3 regions of the Paenibacillus chungangensis genome follow, and region 2 is predicted to be linked to each of the others. Evidence: predicted binding sites of a transcription regulator. Region 2 holds the regulator's gene; each other region holds the start of a gene.

Region 1 (7,655 bases), on a different contig from region 2:
CGGGGGGCTCGGTGAACAACCCCGAGGGATCTTCATATCATCTGGAGATTGCTTCAATGTATCAAGAGCATTGCGAGGCGCTTGTAGATCTGGCCAACAGCTTCAGGCTGAATGCAAGGTGCATCGAGCGAAAGAAGGGCTTCATCTTCTACATTAAGGAAGGCGAGAAAATTATCGAGCTGCTGAACATCATCGGAGCGCATCAGGCACTATTCAAGTTCGAGGATGTTCGGATTATGCGCGATATGCGCAACTCCGTTAATCGGATTGTTAATTGTGAGACGGCTAATCTGAATAAAACGATCGGCGCCGCTGTTCGGCAAATCGACAATATAAAGCTGCTGCAGAAGGAGATTGGGTTAGAGAATCTGCCCGATAAGCTAAAAGAAGTTGCGGAGGTTCGTCTGCTACACCCGGATTCCAATCTGACCGAGGTTGGAGCGATGCTGAAGGGTAAGGTGAGCAAATCGGGGGTCAACCACAGACTTCGCAAAATAGACGAACTTGCTGAAAAAATACGCAACGGAGTAAGTTTTACCTAGTGCAATTAGGTGTAAAATGATATAATAAGATGTAAAAGTATTTTGCTTGGTGGTCATATCAAGGGTACTCTTCATCACATCGCGCATATAAAGACTTCATAAAATATAGGGGGTATGATTCCATGACAAAGCTTCCAGTTGTTGTTCGTCTGAGAACGGGACTTCACGCAAGACCAGCAGCGCTGTTCGTTCAAGAAGCGAATAAGTTCTCCTCTGAGGTATTCGTAGAGAAGGACGATAAGAAGGTTAATGCGAAATCCATCATGGGTATTATGAGCCTGGCGATCAGCTCAGGCACAGAAATTTCCATAAGTGCTGACGGATCGGACGCGGAACAGGCTGTAAACGCTTTAGTCGCGCTTGTCAGCAAGGAAGAGCTGGAGAATCAGTAAGACCAGACCAGTGATATACTTGTGATTTTCTCATCCTATAAGCCCAGCATAAGCACGCTTGTACTGAGCTTATAGGGATAAGACATTTTTTTCATTGGAAAAAGAACGTCGCGGACTCGCTCCCGAAGGAGTGAGTCCGCGACGTTCTTTTTGGCTATTTGATAAGGCTTTAAGCTTGCTCCAGTTCGGCAATTATTGCTTTCATCTTGTTCGCGGATTGCCGGAATAGCTCTTGCTCTTGTTCAGTTATCGTCAGCTCCAGTGTCTTCCTGATGCCGGTGCGGTCGACAATGCAAGGGACGCCAAGATAAGTGTCAGCTTCTACGCCGCAATAAGTGCCGAGCATCGTAGATACATTCAGTACCGCCCCTTCGTCCCGGAGGATGGCTGTACAGATCCGATCGATAGCCAGTGCAATTGCGTAGTAGGTGGCCCCCTTCGCTTCGATAATGCTATACGCTGCATCTCTCGTATGAACGAAGATATTTTCTTTGTCCTCTTTTGAAAGCTGCAGCTCCACTCCGGCGATGTTGGCCAGGCTCCATATCGGCACTTCAGAATCCCCATGCTCGCCCACGATATGGGCATGCACGCTGCGTGGATCGATATGTAGCTTCTGACCGATCAGGTAACGGAATCTGGCGCTATCCAGCAGCGTGCCGGAGCCGATAACGCGTTCTGCTGGCAATCCGGACTTCTTCAATGCAATATAACTCATAATATCGACGGGGTTGGTTGCGATGAGCAGGATGGCATCTTGGTTGTGCGGTAGAATCTGATGTATGATGTTATCGAATATGTCAGCGTTTCGTCGCAATAGATCCGTGCGGGTCTCTCCCGGCTTCTGCGCTGCTCCGGCGGTAATGACGATAATATCTGCTCCTGCACAATCCTCGTAAGTTCCTGCCCATACGGTAGATCCGTCGAGGAATGGCATGCCGTGGTTCATGTCGAGTGCGTCTCCCGCCGCCTTATTGTAATTACTGTCGATAAGCACCAGCTCATCCATCCGGTTCCGCAGCAGCAATGTATAAGCTGTTGTTGCGCCCACAGCGCCCGTCCCGATCACGACTACTTTTGTTTTCTTCATAGTGATAAGCCCCTGTCTCCTTCTGTCTGATAAGTTTCTCGATTAGGTTTTCTCACTTGTTCAGGAATGGTTTGTTCACGAAGTAATACATCCATCCCATCAGCACGCTTCCGCCAATAAGATTACCGAACGTGACGGGGATCAAATTAAGGAGAGCCCCTTCCAACGTAACGATGTCGGTATCTTGTACGACCATTGCAATTGCAAATGTACACATATTGGCAATACTATGCTCGTAGCCAGAGATGAAAAAGCAAAAGACAAAAAGCATCATGGCGAACATTTTAGCCCCGTCAGTCTTCATCCACATCGGAATAAAGAAAGCGAGACAGACGAGCCAATTACATAATATGGCTCGAAAAAATAGCTGCATACCAGGTGTGCTCACCTTCTTGTCGGCGACTTCCAGCAGGAAGCCGTTCACATAGTCGCTGTCAAACAGTCCGGTTGACCAGATCAGGAAAGCAAATACGGCTGCTCCAAGCACATTGCCGGAATAGCTGGTTATCCAAAGCTTAATGGTGTCCATCCATCTCATCTTCTTGCGCAACGCGGCGTAGCTGTAGTAGAACGTATTGCCAGTGAACAGGTCTCCGCCTCCATAGCTAATCAGAATAATCGCCGTCCCGAAGGTTAAGGCTGCTATCGGATAGGTAAGCGGAGAATGCTCTATATAGAAGTAACTCCCGGTCTTGAAAGCTACAATGACCCCGAAGCCGATGAACATGCTCGCCAGCATGGATCTGGCTAAAGATATGATGATACTCTGCTTGAATATTTTTAGCTTCTTCAATGCCAATTGCTCGACTTGTTGTAGCGGTTCGGCCTCCATCGCTCTACCCCCTCATAACTTCTAGGTTATTCTGTCGTATGCAAAGGATAGCATCACAGGAGGGAGGGAGATGTGATTAATGTCACTATATGTGAACAAGAGCCACCCTTCCAGGATTATGGAAGGATGGCTCTTGTCCCTATTAGTCAATACGCTCGATCACCTTATCGATCAAGCCGTATTCATTCGCCTCAGCGGCGCTCATGAAGTAATCGCGGTCGGTATCTTGCTCGATACGGCTAAGCGGCTGTCCGGTGCGCTCTGCCAAGATGTTGTTCAACTTGTCCCGCATCTTGAGGATGCGGCGCGCGCGAATCTCAATGTCGCTGGCCTGCCCTTCGGCTCCGCCAAGCGGCTGGTGAATCATGACCTCACTGTTCGGGAGGGCGTAACGCTTGCCCTTGGCGCCTGCCGACAACAGGAACGCGCCCATGGATGCGGCCATGCCCACGCAGATGGTGGATACGTCAGGCTTAATATACTGCATTGTATCGTAAATGGCCATCCCTGCCGTAATGGAACCGCCTGGGCTGTTAATGTATAACGAAATATCCTTATCGGGATCTTCCGCTGTCAGGAACAGCATCTGTGCAATAATGGAATTCGCTACGACATCGTTAACACCCGATCCCAGAATAATGATGCGATCCTTCAACAAGCGAGAGTAAATATCGTAGGAGCGTTCACCGCGATTGCTTTGCTCGATTACCATTGGAACAAAATTCATAGCCAACCAATCCTCCTTCGAAAGTATGTTCTCTGTATATCTTAATGTATTCCTATAATAACGGATAAAAAAACAAAAGTCAAAGAAAGTCAAACATGTCTTCCAGTAAAGGGATGGGCGGTGATAACATGAAAAAAAGCTGCCCAGCGACAAAAGGTCGCATGGCAGCTTATGTATCCTTTATAGTGGCGCGCCCGCTAGGAATCGAACCTAGATCTCAGGCTCCGGAGGCCTACGTCATATCCATTGGACCACGGGCGCAAAAACAGTAGCAAAATTGATTATATGATATTCTGGTTCCGAACGCAAGAGCCATTCCTGAATAAATATTTTGTGAATTTATCGAGTAATCGTTTTCATCATGACTCCAGCACTTGCAGAACGTCAGATTATTCGGTAATATAATGGTGGGACTTAAAAAGGATCGGCGGGACGTTACGCGTCCAGGTGTGGCGAGAGTCCCCATATTTCGATAAGAGTCTCTGGCTTTGATTGATGGAGAGAAGGAGAGCGAATGCATCAGCTCATTGAATTGCAGCAGCAGCTTGTGCCGGATCTTCTCTATACGATGAGGAAGAGATATGCCATTCTGCATCAGGTCATGCTATCCGATACCATTGGCCGACGGACGCTTGCTACCGAGATGGCGATGACGGAGAGAGTGCTGCGTGCTGAGATCGACTTTCTGAAGGAGCAGGGGCTGCTGGACATTCATTCAGCCGGGATGCGGATCAGCGAAGCGGGCAAGGAGCTTCTGGAACAGCTTGAACCGCTCTACAAATCGTTATTCGGCTTGTCTTCCCTGGAGAAGGAGCTTCAGAATGCCTTCGGCTTATCGCGCGTTATTGTCGTAGCAGGCGACTCGGATCACTCGCTGCAGACGAAGCGGGAATTGGGGAGAGCGGCCTGCCAAGTGCTGCGGGAGACGGTAAGGCAAGGGGACGTTGTGGCGGTAACAGGCGGCACGACGATTGCTCAGGTTGCCAATCAACTCGTATTGTCGGCATCGGCTAAGGATGTGTGGTTCGTGCCTGCGCGTGGCGGCCTTGGTGAGAGCTTGGATTACCAAGCGAATACGCTCGCTTCGACGATGGCGAAGCGCACGGGTGGACATTATCGACTACTGCATGTGCCTGACTTCCTTGGCGAGGAGGCTTACTCGTCGATTATGGGCGAACCGAACATACGTGAGATTGTGGATGTCATCCGAAGCTCACGCATAGTCGTTCACGGAATCGGCGATGCCAAGGTGATGGCCAGGCGCAGACGATTGAAGGAGACCGATGTGGCGGCAATGACCGAGGAAGGCGCACTGGCAGAGGCATTTGGCTACTATTTCGATCAGAATGGCGCTGTTGTGCACAAAATGCAGACGGTAGGGTTACGACTAGAGGATATTGTGAACACTGAAGTTGTTATCGGCGTGGCCGGAGGCAAGAGTAAGGCAGATGCCATTGCGTCCATTATGCGCTTCGGGCACAACGATGTACTCATCACCGACGAGGCTGCAGCTACCGCCATAGTAGAGATGTCTGAGGATGAGAACTAGCTAGACAGGCATCATGACAATGCTTGCATACGGCGAGAGTCTGTGTGCGCATTGTCTTGAAATATATATTGCATTATATAAAAGCAAAGCTTAGGAGGAACTAGAAATGGTTAAAGTTGGTATTAATGGTTTTGGTCGCATTGGCCGTAACGTGTTCCGCGCTTCCCTGAACAACCCTAATGTTGAGGTAGTAGCGGTTAACGATCTGACAGACGTGAAGACACTGGCTCATCTTCTGAAATATGACACAACGCACGGCAAGTTGAATGTTAGCGTTGAAGCGAAGGAAGGCGCATTGATCGTTGACGGTCGCGAAATCAAAGTGTTCGCGGAGCGCAATCCTGCTGATCTGCCTTGGTCATCTGTAGGCGCTGAAATCGTAGTAGAGTCGACGGGTATCTTCACTGCGAAGGACAAAGCTGAGCTTCACCTGCAAGGCGGCGCTAAGAAGGTTATCATCTCCGCTCCTGCAACGAACGAAGACATTACCATCGTCATGGGTGTTAACGAAGACCAATACGACCCTGCGGCACATACCATTGTTTCCAACGCATCGTGTACGACGAACTGTCTTGCTCCATTCGCGAAAGTCCTGAATGACAAGTTCGGTATCGTGAAAGGCATGATGACGACTATTCACTCCTATACGAACGACCAAAGCGTACTGGATCTGCCGCACAAGGATCTTCGTCGCGCTCGCGCAGCTGCCGAGAACATCATTCCTTCCACGACTGGCGCAGCGAAAGCAGTATCCCTTGTTCTGCCTGAGCTGAAGGGCAAGCTGAACGGTATGGCTATGCGTGTTCCTACCGCTAACGTATCTGTGACTGACCTTGTGGCTGAGCTGAAGGTTGACGTAACGGTTGACGAAGTGAACGGCGCTCTGAAAGCTGCTGCCGAGGGTCCGCTCAAAGGCATCATGAACTACAATGAAGAGCCGCTTGTATCCAGCGACTACAATACAGATCCTGCTTCCTCCACAATCGACGGTCTGTCGACTATGATCGTAGAAGGCAACATGGTGAAAGTGGTATCCTGGTACGACAACGAGTGGGGCTACTCCAACCGTGTAGTTGATCTGGCTGCTTACATCGCAGCGAAAGGTCTGTAAGAGGAGACATGCGGGCAGGACTATAGCGTTCTGGCTGTCTCTGCCGATGAGCTTTGGCCCCGAGGCCTTGTGCCCTGAAGCAGGGTCCCGCCATGAGGGCGTTCCTTCCCTGGAAGGGGCGCCCTTCTCTTGTTTTCTTCGCAATATAAATCTGGGAGGGTTCATTCATGAATAAAAAGAGCATACGCGATGTGGCTGATCTGGCCGGCAAAAGAGTGTTCGTGCGCGTGGACTTCAACGTGCCGATCGAAGATGGCAAAATTACGGACGACAAGCGGATCCGTGAGACGCTTCCTACGATTAACTATCTGATGGAGCAGGGCGCCAAGGTCATTCTGGCAAGCCATCTGGGCCGTCCGAAAGGCGAGGTGGTCGAGGAGCTGCGTCATACGGCATCTGCGGCGCGTCTCTCCGAGCTGCTGGGCAAGCTTGTGGCGAAAGCCGACGAGGCAATCGGCGAGAAGGTGGAGGCACAAGTCGCGGCAATGCAGAACGGCGACGTGCTGCTTCTGGAGAACGTGCGCTTCTACGCTGGCGAAGAGAACAACGATCCTGAGCTGGCGAGAGCATTCGCGAAGCTGGCGGACCTGTTCGTGAATGACGCATTCGGCGCAGCTCATCGCGCACACGCATCTACAGAAGGCATCGCGCATCTGTTGCCAGCGGTATCCGGTCTGCTGATGGAGAGAGAGCTGGATGTGCTGGGCAAGGCGCTTCACAATCCTGAGCGCCCGTTCACAGCGATCATCGGCGGCTCCAAGGTGAAAGATAAAATTGCGGTTATCGACAAAATGCTCGAGATCGCAGACAATATTATTATCGGCGGCGGCTTGTCCTATACCTTCTTCAAGGCGCAAGGCCATGAAGTCGGCAATTCCCTTCTGGACGAGAGCAAGCTGGACCTGGCGCTCGGCTTCATCGAGAAGGCGAAGCAACTGGGCAAAAACTTCTACATGCCGGTAGATATTGTGGTAACGGATGACTTCAGCCCATCGGCGAATACGCAAGTGGTGGACGTGGACGGCATCCCGGCCGATTGGGAAGGCATCGATATCGGACCGAAGACGCGCGCTATCTACGGAGACGTCATTAAGAATTCCAAGCTCGTCGTATGGAACGGTCCAATGGGCGTGTTCGAGATAGAGCCGTTCTCCCACGGTACACGCGCTGTTGCGCAGGCGGCGGCTGAGACGTCCGCTTACACGGTTATCGGTGGTGGCGATTCCGCTGCTGCGGCTGAGAAGTTCGGTCTTGCAGACCGGATGGACTTCATCTCCACAGGCGGCGGCGCTTCTCTGGAGTTCATGGAAGGCAAGAAGCTGCCAGGCGTTGAAGCTCTGAACGACAAATAAACCAAAGGAGGCATAAGCATGAGCAGAACACCGATTATTGCGGGCAACTGGAAAATGTTC
Region 2 (7,655 bases):
AAGCAGAATGTTGAACACTTCCGGATGCGCCTTCTCAATCTCGTCAAGCAAGACGACGGAATATGGCTTGCGTCGCACCTTCTCGGTCAGCTGGCCGCCTTCCTCGTAGCCGACGTATCCCGGAGGAGCGCCGACTAATCTGGATGTGGCATGCTTCTCCATATACTCCGACATGTCGATTCTAATGACTGCATTCTCATCGCCGAACATCGCCTCCGCCAGCGCGCGTGCCAGCTCGGTCTTGCCTACTCCGGTCGGTCCCAGGAAGATGAAGGAGCCGATCGGACGCTTGGGATCTTTCAGACCCGCTCTTGCCCTTCTGATGGCGCGAGACACTGACTTGACCGCTTCCTCCTGACCGATGACGCGGTCATGGAGAATATCCTCCATCTTCAGCAGACGCTCCGTTTCCTCCTCTGCCAGCTTGCTCACTGGAATGCCGGTCCAGCTCGCGACAACTTGAGCGATATCTTCCGGTGTTACCTCGGAATCGGTGCGGCCTTGCTTTTCTTTCCACTGATTCTTCGTCACGTCCAGTTCTTCGCGCATCTTCTGTTCCGTATCGCGAAGCGCCGCAGCCTTCTCGAACTCCTGGCTTTGCACCGCGGCATCCTTCTCCTTGCGGATATCCTCCAGACGGCTCTCCAGATCCTTCAGATTAGGAGGAACTGTATACGACTTGAGCCTTACGCGGGAGCTGGCTTCATCAATCAGATCGATCGCCTTATCCGGCAGGAAGCGATCCGTAATATAGCGATCGGACAGCTTCACTGCCTGCTCGATGGACTCATCCGTAATTTTCACCCGATGATGCGCTTCATAGCGATCGCGCAAGCCGTGAAGAATCTGAATCGCTTCTTCCGGAGAAGGCTGATCCACCGTGATCGGCTGGAAGCGACGTTCCAGTGCGGCGTCCTTCTCGATATACTTGCGGTATTCATCTAACGTCGTCGCGCCGATGCATTGCAACTCTCCCCTGGCAAGCGCAGGCTTCAGAATGTTAGAAGCGTCGATTGCGCCTTCCGCGCCGCCTGCACCAATCAACGTATGCAGCTCGTCGATGAACAAGATAATGTTGCCGGCTTGACGAATTTCATCCATGATTTTCTTCAGACGATCTTCGAATTCACCGCGATATTTCGTGCCCGCCACGACCGACCCCATATCCAGCGTCATGACACGCTTGTCGCGAAGCGTCTCCGGTATTTCATTTGCGATAATCTTCTGCGCCAATCCTTCTGCGATGGCAGTCTTGCCGACGCCAGGCTCCCCGATCAGGACAGGATTATTCTTCGTCCGGCGACTGAGCACCTGAATAACCCGCTCAATCTCTTTACCCCGACCAATGACAGGATCCAGATTGCCTTCCTTCGCATAAGCGGTCAGATCACGTGCCAGGCCGTCCAGCGTGGGCGTGCTGACATTGGATTGAGAGCCGTGGCTGCTGGACACCGCTTCGCTGCTGCCCAGCAGCTGCAGCACCTGCTGACGCGCCTTGTTCAGGCTGATGCCCAGATTATTCAGCACGCGAGCGGCTACGCCTTCTCCTTCACGGATAAGCCCCAGCAAGATATGCTCTGTTCCCACATAGGTATGACCAAGCTTTCTCGCTTCATCCATGGACAGCTCGATTACCTTCTTCGCTCTTGGCGTGTAGGCGATATTATTCGGCTGCTCCTGTCCGCGACCAATCAATGCTTCCACTTCATCCTGAATCTTCTCTAACCCAAGTCCCAGCCCTGTCAGAGCCTTGGCCGCGATTCCTTCGCCTTCCCGGATGAGACCGAGCAGAATATGCTCGGTTCCGATATTGTTGTGGCCTAACCGTACCGCTTCCTCCTGTGCAAGTGCCAATACCTTCTGTGCCCGTTCAGTAAATCTGCCAAACATCATATGCTTGCACCTCCATCTTCCCCATTATTAGTACTAAGTTCTCCTCGCAATTGCATTCTTATCAGCTCGGCTCTTCTCTGATCCCGTTGTTCGGCGCTTAGCTGCTCATTGAATGTCTGTTGAAGAAAGCCGGGCTGTGTCATAACAAGCAATTCATTCAGAATGCCCGGCGACACATTATCCAGCAGTCCCAAGTCCGCTCCTAGCCTTACATCAGACAGCCGCTGCGCCGCCTCCTTGGAATCCATGATAGATGCGTGAGACAAAATGCCGTAAGAACGCTTCACTCGGTCTTCAATACGCACGCTGGATTCCTCCAACAGCCGCTTGCGTGCAGCCCGTTCATGTTCAATAATTTGTCTGGCTACCCCATGCAAGTTATCAATGATCTCTTCTTCCGATTGGCCAAGCGTAATCTGATTGGAGATCTGAAACAGATTGCCAAGCGCCTCGCTTCCTTCGCCATACAACCCTCTTACAGCCAGCCCCACTTGCGTGACGGCCGTCAGTATTCGGTTGATCTGCTGCGTCAACACAAGCGCCGGCAGATGCATCATGACCGAAGCTCTAATACCGGTGCCTACATTCGTAGGACATGTTGTTAAGTAGCCACGCACTTCATCGAAGGCATAGTCGGCCGATTCTTCATATATATCGTCAATCGCACTGGCATGCCGCCAAGCCTCTTCTACTTGAAAGCCCGGGTATAGACATTGAATGCGCAGATGGTCTTCTTCATTAATCATAATACTGACGGCTTCATTATCGCTCAATACGACAGCTCCGGCCCGGGAATCATTCGCCAGATTGGGACTGATGAGATGCTTCTCAACCAATACCCGCTTATCCAGCTCGCTAATCTCAGACAGCATGATGGTCTCGAATTCACCGAAGCCCTTCAATCCGCCTGACTGGCTTACTTCGACCAGTTTCTTCAGTACTTCATTCGCTTGTTGGCTCGTCGCCAGCATCGGGAATGGCTGCTCTCGCAAATTGCGGGCGATGCGCACCCTGCTGCTAATGACGACGTCTGAATCAGGGCCTGTTCCCCTCATCCAATCGCTAAGCGCATGTTGTGAGAATCGATGCGTGCTCAAGGACGGCTCACTCCTTCCACTGCTTATGACGTGCCTAAGTTTTGTCTTTCCAACTCTCTGATTCGGTCTCGCAAGGAAGCCGCTTCTTCGAATTCCTCGTTCTCGATATGTCTTTGCATATCCTGGCGCAACTCTTCAATTTCACGCTTGCGCTGTATTTGACCGCCGGAACGCTTTGGGATTTTCCCACTATGAACAGTGCTGCCGTGAACCCGTTTCAACAACGGGTCGAGCCGGTCGGTGAAATGCTTATAGCAAGAACTGCAGCCGAATCGCCCGATCTTGCTGAATTGCGAATAAGTCAAACCGCATTCTTCGCATCGCGCAGATTTCGGTGGGGCTCCCAAGCCGCCGGGGGACCCGTTACCCATTGATTGAAAATCCATCAAGCCTGACAGCAGACTGTGGATGGAGAAGCTGTTCGGCGAACCAGGAATACCTTCTCCTTTCTCGCGCGCGCAGCTTTCGCAAATATGGAATTCCGTCTTGTCGCCATTGACAATTTTCGTGAAATGAAGTGTAGCCGGCCTCTTGCCGCATTCCTGGCAATACAAGGCTAATCCCTCCTTTTCAAATCCCTACTTGACCAGTAATGAAATAAGCATAGACCGCAGCAGTCTGGCTCGCATCTCGTCGCGCATCGGCAGATTAAGCGCGATCGTCTCGCGGCTAACCGCCGAGCGAAGCAAGTTCGCCTCCCGCTTCGTAATCAGCGCCGCTTCAAGCAATTGATAGATTAACCCTTCCGCCGCGCTCTGATCGACGCAATTGCCGATCGTATGCTCAATGTGATGACGGATGGTCTTCAACGCAGGAAGGTCTATACGCTGAATGCGAATATAACCTCCTCCGCCACGCTTACTCTCTACCATATACCCCTTCTCCATCGTGAACCTGGTGCTAATGACGTAATTGATCTGAGAAGGCACACAGGAGAAGCGATCCGCCAAATCGTTGCGTTGAATTTCTACAGCGCCTTCGTTGCTGCCGTCCAGCATTTGCTTCAAATACTGTTCAATGAGATCGGATATGTTACGCATATCGGCAACCTCCTTGAGATAGCCATCGAAAGTTCAACGTTTGGCAAACTGACTTTGACTTTCTTTGACTTTAGTTATATTATACGCAAATTTTATTAAAGGTCAAGATGCGGATTCTAAATTTTCTGACGATTAATCGATGAAGGCTGAATTGGTCCCGCACTACTTAGCATAACGCGATTTTTCCTTCTTTATACCCTCCAGCCATGGAAACGTTCCCCTCATCATCTTCATTGTTCTGTATATAACCGTAAAACTTTATAGATTTGTATTATTTTTTTTGCCCGCTCCGCTGGCTAGAATGTGAGTATCATCAAGTGGACTGGCTAATAAAGGAGGAGTTTCGCTATGGCATTGCTGACCAAAGCTTCTAAGCGAAGCGGCTTATCGGAAGCGTTCTGGGGGTATGTCTTTGTCGCTCCGTGGTTAATCGGATTGTTCGCGTTGACGCTTGGCCCCATGCTGCAATCGTTGTATTTGTCTATGACCCGATACCATTTGCTGGAGTCGCCGAAGTGGACAGGACTGGCTAACTACAAGGAGATTCTGCTTGAGGACGACACCTTTGTACAGTCGCTCGGAGTCACCTTTCGTTACGTCCTCTTCTCCGTACCGCTGAAGCTCGCCTTCGCATTGCTTGTTGCCATGCTGCTTTATCGGTCGATAAGGGGCATGGCGGTATTCCGGTCGATCTATTACTTGCCATCCCTGATCGGCGGCAGCTTGGCCATCGCGGCAATATGGCGCAATATATTCGGCATGGAGGGCGTCGTGAATAAACTGCTGGCCTTCTTCGGCGTCGCGCCGATGGATTGGATTAACTTGCCCGACACTTCATTAACGACCTTAATTGCACTGGCCGTATGGCAATTCGGCTCCGCGATGGTTATTTTCCTGGCAGGACTGAAGCAGATTCCGAACGATCTCTACGAAGCTGCGGCCGTTGACGGATCTTCCAGGATCAGAACTTTCTTTAGCGTAACCATACCGATGCTGACCCCCATCATATTGTTTAACCTGGTCATGCAGACGATCAACAGCTTCCAGATGTTCACCCAGGCTTTCGTCATTACGAAAGGGGGACCAATCGATTCCACGCTTGTGTACGCCCTGTATTTGTATCAGAAAGCATTCGTCTTCTTCGAGATGGGTTATGCGAGCGGTCTGGCCTGGATTTTGATGCTGCTGATCGCGGCCGCAACAGCAGTGATCTTTATTACATCGCGTAAGTGGGTGCATTATGAAAACTAATATGAATCAACTCGGAAGGTACGCTGCGCTGCTCATGGGAAGCCTATTTATGGCCTATCCCATTGTCATCCTATTCGGCAATGCGCTTAAGCCCAATGAAGAATTTACTAGCGGTAAGCTGCTGCCTAGCGAAATCAGATGGGAGAACTTTGTAGATGGCTGGTATGCGATCCCGGGCTTCACATTCGGAACGTTCTTCTACAACTCCTTCTTCATCTCGGTTCTTTCCGTTATTGGAACGGTCGCTTCAAGCGCCATCGTCGCCTTCGGATTTGCCCGTTTGAAATTTCCATTGAAGAGCGTATGGTTTGCCATATTGATGCTGACGCTGATGCTGCCTACCCAGGTTACACTCGTTCCGCAATATATTCTGTTCAAGAACTTTAACTGGATCGGCACATCGCTGCCGCTTATCGTTCCGCATTATTTGGCGGTAAGTCCGTTCTTCGTCTTTCTCATCGTGCAATTTATCCGTGGCATTCCGCACGATTTGGACGAATCGGCGAAGATAGACGGCTGTTCGGTGCCCGGAATCGCATTTCGCATTATTTTTCCGCTATGCACTCCGGCTCTGATCACATCGGCCATATTCAGCTTTATCTGGACATGGGACGATTTCCTGGCGCAGCTTCTGTACTTGACGGACACTTCCAAGTATACGGTACCGCTCGCCTTGCGGTTGTTCCTGGATAATTCGTCCGCCGTTACATGGGGACCGATGTACGCGATGGCGTTGCTGTCTGTCATCCCTTGCTTCGTCATCTTCATGTCGTCGCAGAAGTATTTTGTAGAAGGCATTGCCACGACCGGCATTAAAGGTTAGTAAAGAGACTTGAGCTCTCGTCCGGCGTCCTATATGCTGAGAAGTAAACCGATTACAAGAAGGATGAGCCTATGAAAAACCCACTCAAAGTTTTTTCGCTGCAAACCACGTTTTTCGTCTCCTTCATGATCTTGTCCGGCGTCTTGATCGCGCTGCTGGGCGTTACGGGCTACTATATTACCAATCAAGAGGTCGTCGACAAGACGATCTCTTCGCGCATTCTTCTGCTGGACGAAATCAACAAGCAGCTCGACCTGCAGTTGCAGACCATTGAGTACGATTCGCTCGTTGTCGCCAGCAATCCGCAAGTGAAGCAATATTTGCAGCAGCCCGAAGACTCCTTCGAGCGAGTAGGCCAGTATAATATGATTATTGATATGTTAAGCCGGCACAGCTATGTGAAAGAAGCGGTGCATTCCGTTCAGCTGTATGTCAAAAACAGCCTTTCAAGCAGATATAGAGGCGCTAACGGAGTATTTACGTATGACTTCCTGCAAAATTCACCTTATTATGAACGCATTCAGCATGCCGATTACGTATGGCTGGGCACTCATAGCCTTGAGGTTGGCGATTATATCGGCTCGCCGGAGAATGTCATCAGCTTTGTACGCAAAGTGTTGTCTTCATCCGGAGAAGAGGTCGGCATACTCGTCTTTAATATCAAACTGTCTTATATGTACGACTTAATATCCGGAGGCAAGGCGGAAGGCGGCCGGTATATACTGGACACGAACCGCAGATTGATTGTGGAATCCAACAGGAGCAACGCCGACCCGCTCGCTTATGAAGCGATAGAACAGCCGCTGAGGAATACTTTAAAGCAGGATGATCAGGCTACGAACCATGCAATTGTATCATGGGAGGAGAAGCAGCTTGTCATTTGGAACAAGCAGCAGCGTACGCAATGGATATCGGTCGATATCATCCCATGGGACTATATTACGGAAGGAAGCAAGCGAATCCAGACGATTATTATGATTGCCGCCGTGCTTTGCGTTATTTTCGCAGTGGCAATGGCTTACGTGCTGAGCAGGCAATTCGTCAAGCCGATCCGAAAGCTCGTGAAGTCGATGAACAGCTTCAAGACGGGCCAGCTCGCTACCCAGGTCGAGAACGAATACGAGAACGAAATCGGTTATCTGAATCAAAATTTCAATGAAATGACAAAAAATATTAAAGAACTGATTGTACAGCTGAACGAGCAAAATAAAAGCAAACGCGAAGCGGAGCTGCAAGTGCTGCAGGAGCAGATGAATCCGCATTTCCTGTACAATACCCTCGATATTATGAATTGGCATGCCATAGATGCAGGGGCAAGCGATATTAGCCGCATGCTGTCCCTGCTGGGCAAGATGCTGCGTATCGGCTTGTCCGGCGGCGGAACGTTCATTCCCTTGGCACTGGAGATGGAGCACTTGAAGTGCTATGTCGAATTGCAGCGAATTCGCTATCAGCAGCAGATTAGGTTCGAGATCGACATGGATGAACGACTTCTCGTCTACTGGCTACCCAAGCTCACGCTCCAGCCCTTAGTGGAGAATGCCATTATTC
Region 3 (7,655 bases), on a different contig from region 2:
CCTATGAAAGCAACTGAAGGATATGAGGGAGAGCGTGGCATGCAGCCGCAAGAGACGACGATAGAGTGCTGCCAAGGCGGCTACAGCGAGAGCGATTGGGTGGATTTCCAACTGGGTACAATGGACGGGAAGCGCTACTTAGCGATGCAGGCGCATGCGGCGGGATGTCCGGAATGCCTGGAGCTGCAGGAACGATGGAGCAGTCTGCTGGAGGGTGATGAGAATAGCGACTCAGATCCGTCTGATGAAGAGCGCATTGGGGTTGGGAACGGCTCTCAGTACCCTGCCAACAAGCATTACCGCGCTTTGAAACGAGAGGTGGTCCGTCTAGGGAGGAACAGGCGCCGTAGAAGCTGGGTGTTACTTGGGGGCGGATTGACCGCTGCAGTCATCTGCTTGCTGCTAGCAGGAGCAGTCATGAAGGGCGGCGAGCATGCAGTGTCGTTGCCCGCGCCGCTTGAGGGTTCGGACATGCGCGTTCTGGAGAAGGACCCTGGCGCATTGGAGGTGCTGCTTGCCAGAAGGCCGGATCCTATTTATCTTCGTCCCATGCCGGGGGAAGGCGATCGGGGATTCATATGGCTTAACGCAGATAACAGCGAGGCATTCTTGCTGCTGGACGATATGCCTTCCGCATCCCGTTCTGACTATCAAGTATGGCTTATATCAGGGGAACAGAGGGACAGTCTGGGACTGCTTAAGCAGATCGGCACAAGAGGATATTTGCACTTCAACACAGGCAGATTAAGCGGAACGCATACGATCTCTGTTAGCGCGGAGCCGATCGGAGGAAGCCGTTATCCCACCTCTGACCAGACTGTGCTGATCCTTTACAACTGGAAGTGAAGATCGGGGAAGCGCGAAAATAAAAAATGAAAAAACCCCGAATCCCTGTTGTATCAGGGAATTCGGGGGGAAGTGTATGTAATGTATTATCTTGTTCAGAAGCTTAGATGGCGTCCCAGGAGGGATTCGAACCCCCGACAACTCGCTTAGAAGGCGAGTGCTCTATCCGACTGAGCTACTGGGACACAAGAAATAATATAACATGCATTTTTAGATAATTGCAACCCTTATTTTAAAAAATACGACAGAATAACTGACTAACGAGGAATCTCATCTCGTTCTTGTTCAAGAGCTAAAAGAGGTTTCTCAATAGATTGCATCATGTTATAATCTTACCCGAGGCTGTACATAACTATATTCATTGAGCTTGAGCTATTGCTTCAAGGCAACAGTACTTATAATGCGTTTATCGGTTAAGGCGGTGTTATCATTTCAACACAAGAAGAACATAAAGACAATATTTATTTGTTCCCGAGCATGCTTGATCAGTACCAGGTTAGTCTGACCCGCATGCTGGAGGCGGAGAGGTATGACGAGGCCAAGCAATTGCTTCGCTTCCTGCTGCAATGTCAAGGGCAGGAGAAGCAGCATTATGAGGAATGGGACAGCCTGCTGGGATGGCTGGATGTCGCTTTCCCCGAGAACGGACAGGAAGCGGGGATCAGCGAGGGTGAGGAAGAAGAGCTTCGAGAACAAGCGCTTCAACCCGCTAGGCAGGACAGGGATTACATAAACGGCGTCCTTCATGTAATGGAGCATCATCCCATGATTGATCAGCGCTTGCTTGCGCTGGAACGGGCTGCCTATATAGAATCGGATGAGGTAGATGACAGAATCCGAAGCATGCTGGCGGACAAGCAGCTGCATCCCGTCTTGCAATTTAAAGCTTTGCAATGCTTGAAGAAAAGGGGAGTTACCGGTTCGGTAACGCTTCACAGGCTTAATGAGATAGTGGAGCTGCACATCGAGGAGACTCCGTTATCGATTGATGAGTTTCCGTCCCCCATTCTTCGTATATTAGAGAGGACGTCCGAATCGGCGGAAGTGGACGATCCCACGCTTCCTCATTTCGCCGCAGAGCTATGGAAGGAAAGCCTGCAATTTCTATATGGCACTTCTTCTTATCAATGGATGCTGCGGGAAGATGAGGGCGCGATCGATTGTTTTGCAGCCGCGCTTCATCTGACTTTGCTGCTGACCGTGTACGGCTCGGCCAACGATGATGATATTCGGGACGCCTATGGCATTACCGAGACGCTCAGGTTCCAATACGAGCAAGCTTGTAGGTCTCTAAGGAGCATTGCGGAGCTTCTTCAGCAAGATGATGAACCTCAGCCTTGAAAAGCTGGTTCAACTTGTTTATAATAGAGTGGTTTATGGAACGTGAATACATGTTAAGCATGAGCATTTTTGGAGGGGAAAGCATAAAATGAAAGCAACCTGGGAAAAAATAGACAAGAACATCGTCTCGATGGACGTTGAGGTGGATGCGGAGAAAGTAACGGTCGCGCTTGACCAAGCGTTCAAGAAAGTAGCAAGTAAAGTTAATGTTCCTGGCTTCCGCAAGGGTAAAGTGCCACGCGGCATCTTCGAGTCGCGCTTCGGTGTGGAAAGCCTGTATCAGGACGCGATCGATATCATGCTTCCTGAAGCGTACACTGCGGCTATTCAGGAGAATGAGCTGCAACCGGTTGATCGTCCTGAAATCGACGTTACGCAAATCGGTAAAGGTCAATCCTTCAAATTCAATGCAAAAGTAACGGTTAAGCCGGAAGTAACGCTTGGCGAATACAAGGGCATTGTAATTGAAGCGGTAGAAACTGAAGTGAAAGAAGAGGAATTGGCAACTGAACTGGAGCGACTGCAGCAGCGTCATGCCGAGCTCAATGTCGTGGAAGAGGGAGCGGCGCAAAGCGGCGACACCGCTGTAATCGACTTTGATGGCTATGTGGACGGCGAGCCGTTCGAAGGCGGCAAGGCTGAGCGCTACTCTCTTGAACTTGGATCCGGATCGTTCATTCCGGGCTTCGAGGAGCAAGTAGTCGGCATGGAGATTGGGGATTTCAAGGATGTTGAAGTCAGCTTCCCGGAAGATTATCATGCAGAAGCGCTTGCGGGTAAGCAAGCAGTATTTAAAGTAAAGCTGCATGAGCTGAAGCGCAAGTCACTGCCAGAGCTTGACGATGAATTCGCCAAGGATGTCAGCGAGTTCGACACGCTGGAGGAGTATAAGCAAGATCTGTCCGAGAAGCTGAAGGAGCGTAAGGAGAAGGAAGCTGAGCAAGCGCGTGAGGCTTCTGTTGTAGAGAAAGCCGCCGAAGCTGCGGAAGTGGATATTCCGGAAGCGATGATCGACACGGAAATCGACTATATGTTCAAAGACTTCGAGCAGCGCCTAGGCATGCAAGGCATGAACCTTGATCTGTACTACCAGTTCTCCGGACAGAATGAAGAGGCGCTTCGCGGTCAGATGCGCAGCGATGCGGAGAAGCGCGTGCGTAACAACCTCGTTCTGGAAGCCATTGCGAAAGCAGAAGACTTTGATGTTTCCGACGAGGACCTGACGGAAGAGCTGGAGAAGCTTTCCAAGCAGTACAACCGTCCCGTATCGGAACTGCGCGACATATTCGAGAAGAACGGCAATCTGGACAGCCTGAAAGAAGATGTGCTGCTTCGCAAAACTATCGGTTTCCTGCTTGACAACAGCAAGACGGCTTAAACAAGGGCTAGCAGCCTTTGAATCACATAATGCTTTGCCCAAGATAAGGCGCGTGTATGATACGTGCCTTATTTTGACCTTACCTATCTGAAGTTGAGACCTTTAGCATGCAAACTCCATACATATGATTGAACCGCAGCCGTATACTGTAGTATTGGAAAATGACAAAAATGACATAAGAAACCGAACATGTTACAATGAAAGTGCTATTCAAGTCCAAAGAAGAAATGAGGTTGGTCGCATGAATCTGGTACCGATCGTAGTTGAACAGACGAATCGAGGAGAACGATCGTATGATATTTACTCCCGATTGCTGAAGGATCGCATTATTTTTCTCGGGAGCGCGATAGACGACGATGTTGCTAATTCCGTTATTGCTCAGCTGCTGTTTTTGGCGGCCGACGATCCGGAGAAGGATATCCATCTCTATATCAACTCTCCAGGCGGTTCAGTCACTGCTGGAATGGGAATATATGATACGATGCAATATATCAAGCCCGATGTATCCACGATCTGTATGGGAATGGCCGCCAGCATGGGCTCGTTGCTCTTGACTGCAGGCGCCCAGGGCAAGCGCTTCGCGCTTCCGAATGCCGAGGTCATGATTCATCAGCCTCTTGGCGGCGTGCGCGGCCAGGCGACAGATATCAAGATTCATGCCGATTGGATCTTGAAGACGAAGCAGAAGCTGAACCAGATCTACGTGAATCGTACGGGTCAACCATATGAGAAGATTGACCGCGATACGGACCGCGACTATTTCATGAGCGCCGAAGAAGCGCTACAGTACGGTCTGATTGACAAGGTTATTACTTCTCCTGTATCGTAATGTTTTAATTGAAGGGGTGAAGGCATGTTTAAATTCAACGACGAGAAGGGTCAATTAAAATGCTCGTTCTGCGGCAAGTCGCAGGAACAGGTTCGCAAGCTTGTCGCCGGACCCGGTGTCTATATATGCGATGAATGCATCGAATTGTGCACGGAGATCGTGGAAGAGGAGCTTGGCGGCGAAGAGGATCTGGATCTGAAGGATATTCCGAAGCCGCAAGAGATTCGCGCCATCCTGGATTCTTACGTCATCGGACAGGAATCTGCGAAGAAGTCTCTGTCAGTTGCTGTATACAATCATTATAAGCGGATTAATTCCGGAAGCAAGATCGAAGACGTGGAGCTGCAGAAGAGTAACATTCTGCTTCTCGGTCCTACGGGCTCAGGCAAGACATTGCTTGCTCAGACGATGGCTAAAATATTGAACGTGCCGTTCGCGATCGCTGATGCCACTTCGTTGACGGAAGCGGGATATGTGGGCGAGGATGTCGAGAATATTCTGCTCAAGCTGATCCAGGCCGCCGACTATGACGTGGAGAAAGCAGAGCGGGGCATTATCTATATCGACGAGATCGATAAGGTTGCGCGCAAATCGGAGAATCCTTCCATTACACGCGACGTGTCGGGAGAAGGCGTGCAGCAAGCGCTGCTTAAGATTCTCGAGGGAACGGTGGCATCCGTTCCGCCACAAGGAGGACGCAAGCACCCGCATCAGGAATTCATTCAGATTGATACGACGAATGTTCTCTTCATTTGCGGCGGAGCGTTCGACGGCTTGGAGCAGCTAATCAAGCGTCGCATCGGCAAGAAAGTAATTGGCTTCAACTCATCCGGCGAGACGCAGAAGGATTTGAAACCTGGTGAGTATCTGTCTATGGTGCTGCCGGAGGACTTGCTGAAGTTCGGTCTTATTCCGGAATTCGTAGGCCGCTTGCCAGTTATATCTACGCTGGAGCCGCTCGACGAGCCGGCGCTTGTTCGTATTCTGTCGGAGCCGAAGAACGCGCTGGTGAAGCAATATCAGAAGCTGCTGGAGATGGACAATGTGAAGCTGGACTTCGAGCCTGCCGCCTTGGATGCTATCGCGAAGGAAGCAATCAAGCGCAATACGGGCGCCCGTGGCTTGAGGGCAATTATCGAAGGCATTATGCTGGATGTCATGTACGACGTGCCGTCCCGTGAAGATGTCAGCACGTGCCTCATTACCGAGAAGTCAGTGCGAGAGAAGATTATGCCGGAGCTGTCGACCAACAAGAAAGGCAAGAAGAAGGAAGAGAGCGCCTAATCGACGTTTATTACAGCCAAAGTATCCACCCCTGCCCAAGAGGCACCGCTTCGGACAATGGGTGGACTTTGGCGTTCATGGGAGAGATAACTTATGTATTTACGTCAAGATACGGTAGCGGTCAAAGTAGGCGATCTAACGATCGGCGGCAGTAATGAAGTCATCATCCAGAGCATGTGCACGACCAAAACGGCCGATGTGGAGGCTACGGTGGCTGAAATTCTCCGTCTGGAGGAAGCGGGCTGCCAGATCGTTCGGGTGACGGTAAACAATATGGAAGCCGCAGATGCGATCAAGGAAATTAAGAAGCGCATCCACATCCCGCTGGTGGCTGATATTCATTTCGATTATCGGCTGGCGCTGGCAGCCATTGAGAACGGCATCGACAAGGTACGCATCAATCCGGGCAATATCGGTCGCCGAGAGAAGGTAGAGGCTGTCGTGCAAGCGTGCAAGGAGCGAGGCATTCCGATTCGAATCGGTGTGAACGCAGGCTCTCTTGAGAATCACTTGCTGGAGAAGTACGGCTATCCGACACCTGAAGCAATGGTGGAGAGCGCGTTATTCCATATCGGCATATTGGAAGAGCTGGACTTTCACGACATTATCGTGTCTCTGAAAGCTTCTGATGTTCCGATGGCGATTGCTGCTTACAGCATGGCTGCCGAGAAGATCAAATATCCGCTCCATCTTGGTATTACGGAAGCGGGTACGTTGCACGCGGGCACAATTAAGAGCTCCGCGGGTATTGGCGCATTGCTGGCTATGGGTATTGGCAATACGGTTCGCATCAGCTTAAGCGCAGACCCCGTAGAGGAAGTGAAGGTGGCTCGCGAGCTGTTGAAATCGTTCGGTTTGATTACGAACGCCGCGACTCTCGTATCCTGTCCCACATGCGGAAGGCTGGATATCGACCTGTTCGCCATCGCCAATGAGGTCGAGGAGTATATCTCCAAGATTAAAGTGCCGATCAAAGTATCTGTTCTTGGCTGCGCCGTGAACGGACCCGGTGAAGCGCGAGAAGCGGACATCGGCATCGCTGGAGCAAGAGGCGAAGGACTGCTGTTCCGTTACGGAGAGATCGTTCGGAAGGTGCCGGAGACAGAGCTTCTGGACGCTTTGAAGCAGGAGATTGACGAGATTGTACGGGTCTATGAAGAGACTGGCGACATACCGGGACGCAAGCAGCACTCCCATAGTGGATAGAATAGTGGCTTATCGTTGCCCCATGTAGCGGGGTGGGGTAAGCTGCTTTTTTTGTGCGCTGAATACTGACTGTGCGATTATTCCGACTTTCAAGAGGCAATACTGTCATAATACGGATAACTATGACGGTCGGTGAGGAGCCGTTACGCTTGAAAGGGGCGGAATAAGCATGAATTTAAGTCTCGTGTTAATGTTAGTGCAAGTGTTTTTCGCAGTAGTGATAGGAATTTATTTTTGGAATTTGCTTCGCAATCAGAAGACGAATCGGTCAGCGGTCGATCGCGAATCGCGAAAAGAGATGGATAAACTGAGAAAGCTGAGATCGGTATCGTTGACGAAGCCGCTGGCCGAGAAGACGCGACCGCAATCCATGATGGATATTGTGGGGCAAAAGGATGGATTGCGCGCGCTGAAGGCAGCGCTATGCAGTGCCAATCCGCAGCATGTCATCATATACGGTCCTCCCGGCGTAGGAAAGACGGCGGCAGCGCGGGTCGTCTTGGAGGAGGCGAAGAAGAATCCCTCCTCTCCCTTCTTGCCAGAAGCGAAATTCACGGAGATCGATGCGACGACCGCTCGCTTCGACGAGCGGGGCATTGCGGACCCGCTGATCGGATCTGTCCATGATCCCATCTATCAAGGCGCTGGAGCTATGGGGGTGGCGGGTATTCCGCAGCCGAAGCCAGGCGCTGTCACGAAGGCGCACGGAGGCATCCTGTTCATTGACGAGATCGGGGAATTGCATCCCGTGCAGATGAATAAGCTGTTAAA

What was found. Region 2 encodes CtsR, which represses protease genes until heat stress. Its sites were predicted from a motif close to ATGGTCAATAAAGGTCAAACA; they were not measured.
Region 1: clpP (ATP-dependent Clp endopeptidase proteolytic subunit ClpP) is a predicted target of CtsR. The motif match lies at 3,659-3,679, and genes of this name have one in related genera.
Region 3: clpP (ATP-dependent Clp endopeptidase proteolytic subunit ClpP) is a predicted target of CtsR. The motif match lies at 3,626-3,646, and genes of this name have one in related genera.

Annotation. Positions count from the first base shown of each region.
Region 1 is NZ_JBHTJZ010000004.1:21,456-29,110, forward strand. It holds gene whiA (DNA-binding protein WhiA) at 1-542, shown strand, start outside; gene ACFQ2I_RS00895 (HPr family phosphocarrier protein) at 665-934, shown strand; gene ACFQ2I_RS00900 (L-lactate dehydrogenase) at 1,104-2,024, opposite strand; gene ACFQ2I_RS00905 (formate/nitrite transporter family protein) at 2,077-2,856, opposite strand; gene clpP (ATP-dependent Clp endopeptidase proteolytic subunit ClpP) at 2,999-3,583, opposite strand; tRNA gene ACFQ2I_RS00915 (tRNA-Arg) at 3,770-3,844, opposite strand; gene ACFQ2I_RS00920 (sugar-binding transcriptional regulator) at 4,098-5,132, shown strand; gene gap (type I glyceraldehyde-3-phosphate dehydrogenase) at 5,239-6,243, shown strand; gene ACFQ2I_RS00930 (phosphoglycerate kinase) at 6,411-7,595, shown strand; gene tpiA (triose-phosphate isomerase) at 7,614-7,655, shown strand, end outside.
Region 2 is NZ_JBHTJZ010000069.1:5,990-13,644, reverse strand. It holds gene ACFQ2I_RS21455 (ATP-dependent Clp protease ATP-binding subunit) at 1-1,893, opposite strand, end outside; gene ACFQ2I_RS21450 (protein arginine kinase) at 1,890-2,948, opposite strand; gene ACFQ2I_RS21445 (UvrB/UvrC motif-containing protein) at 3,014-3,544, opposite strand; gene ACFQ2I_RS21440 (CtsR family transcriptional regulator) at 3,569-4,030, opposite strand; gene ACFQ2I_RS21435 (carbohydrate ABC transporter permease) at 4,379-5,281, shown strand; gene ACFQ2I_RS21430 (carbohydrate ABC transporter permease) at 5,271-6,104, shown strand; gene ACFQ2I_RS21425 (sensor histidine kinase) at 6,176-7,655, shown strand, end outside.
Region 3 is NZ_JBHTJZ010000073.1:54,805-62,459, forward strand. It holds gene ACFQ2I_RS23435 (RNA polymerase sigma factor) at 1-17, shown strand, start outside; gene ACFQ2I_RS23440 (anti-sigma factor) at 4-846, shown strand; tRNA gene ACFQ2I_RS23445 (tRNA-Arg) at 955-1,031, opposite strand; gene ACFQ2I_RS23450 (hypothetical protein) at 1,312-2,187, shown strand; gene tig (trigger factor) at 2,276-3,565, shown strand; gene clpP (ATP-dependent Clp endopeptidase proteolytic subunit ClpP) at 3,807-4,394, shown strand; gene clpX (ATP-dependent protease ATP-binding subunit ClpX) at 4,419-5,678, shown strand; gene ispG (flavodoxin-dependent (E)-4-hydroxy-3-methylbut-2-enyl-diphosphate synthase) at 5,772-6,884, shown strand; gene lonB (ATP-dependent protease LonB) at 7,054-7,655, shown strand, end outside.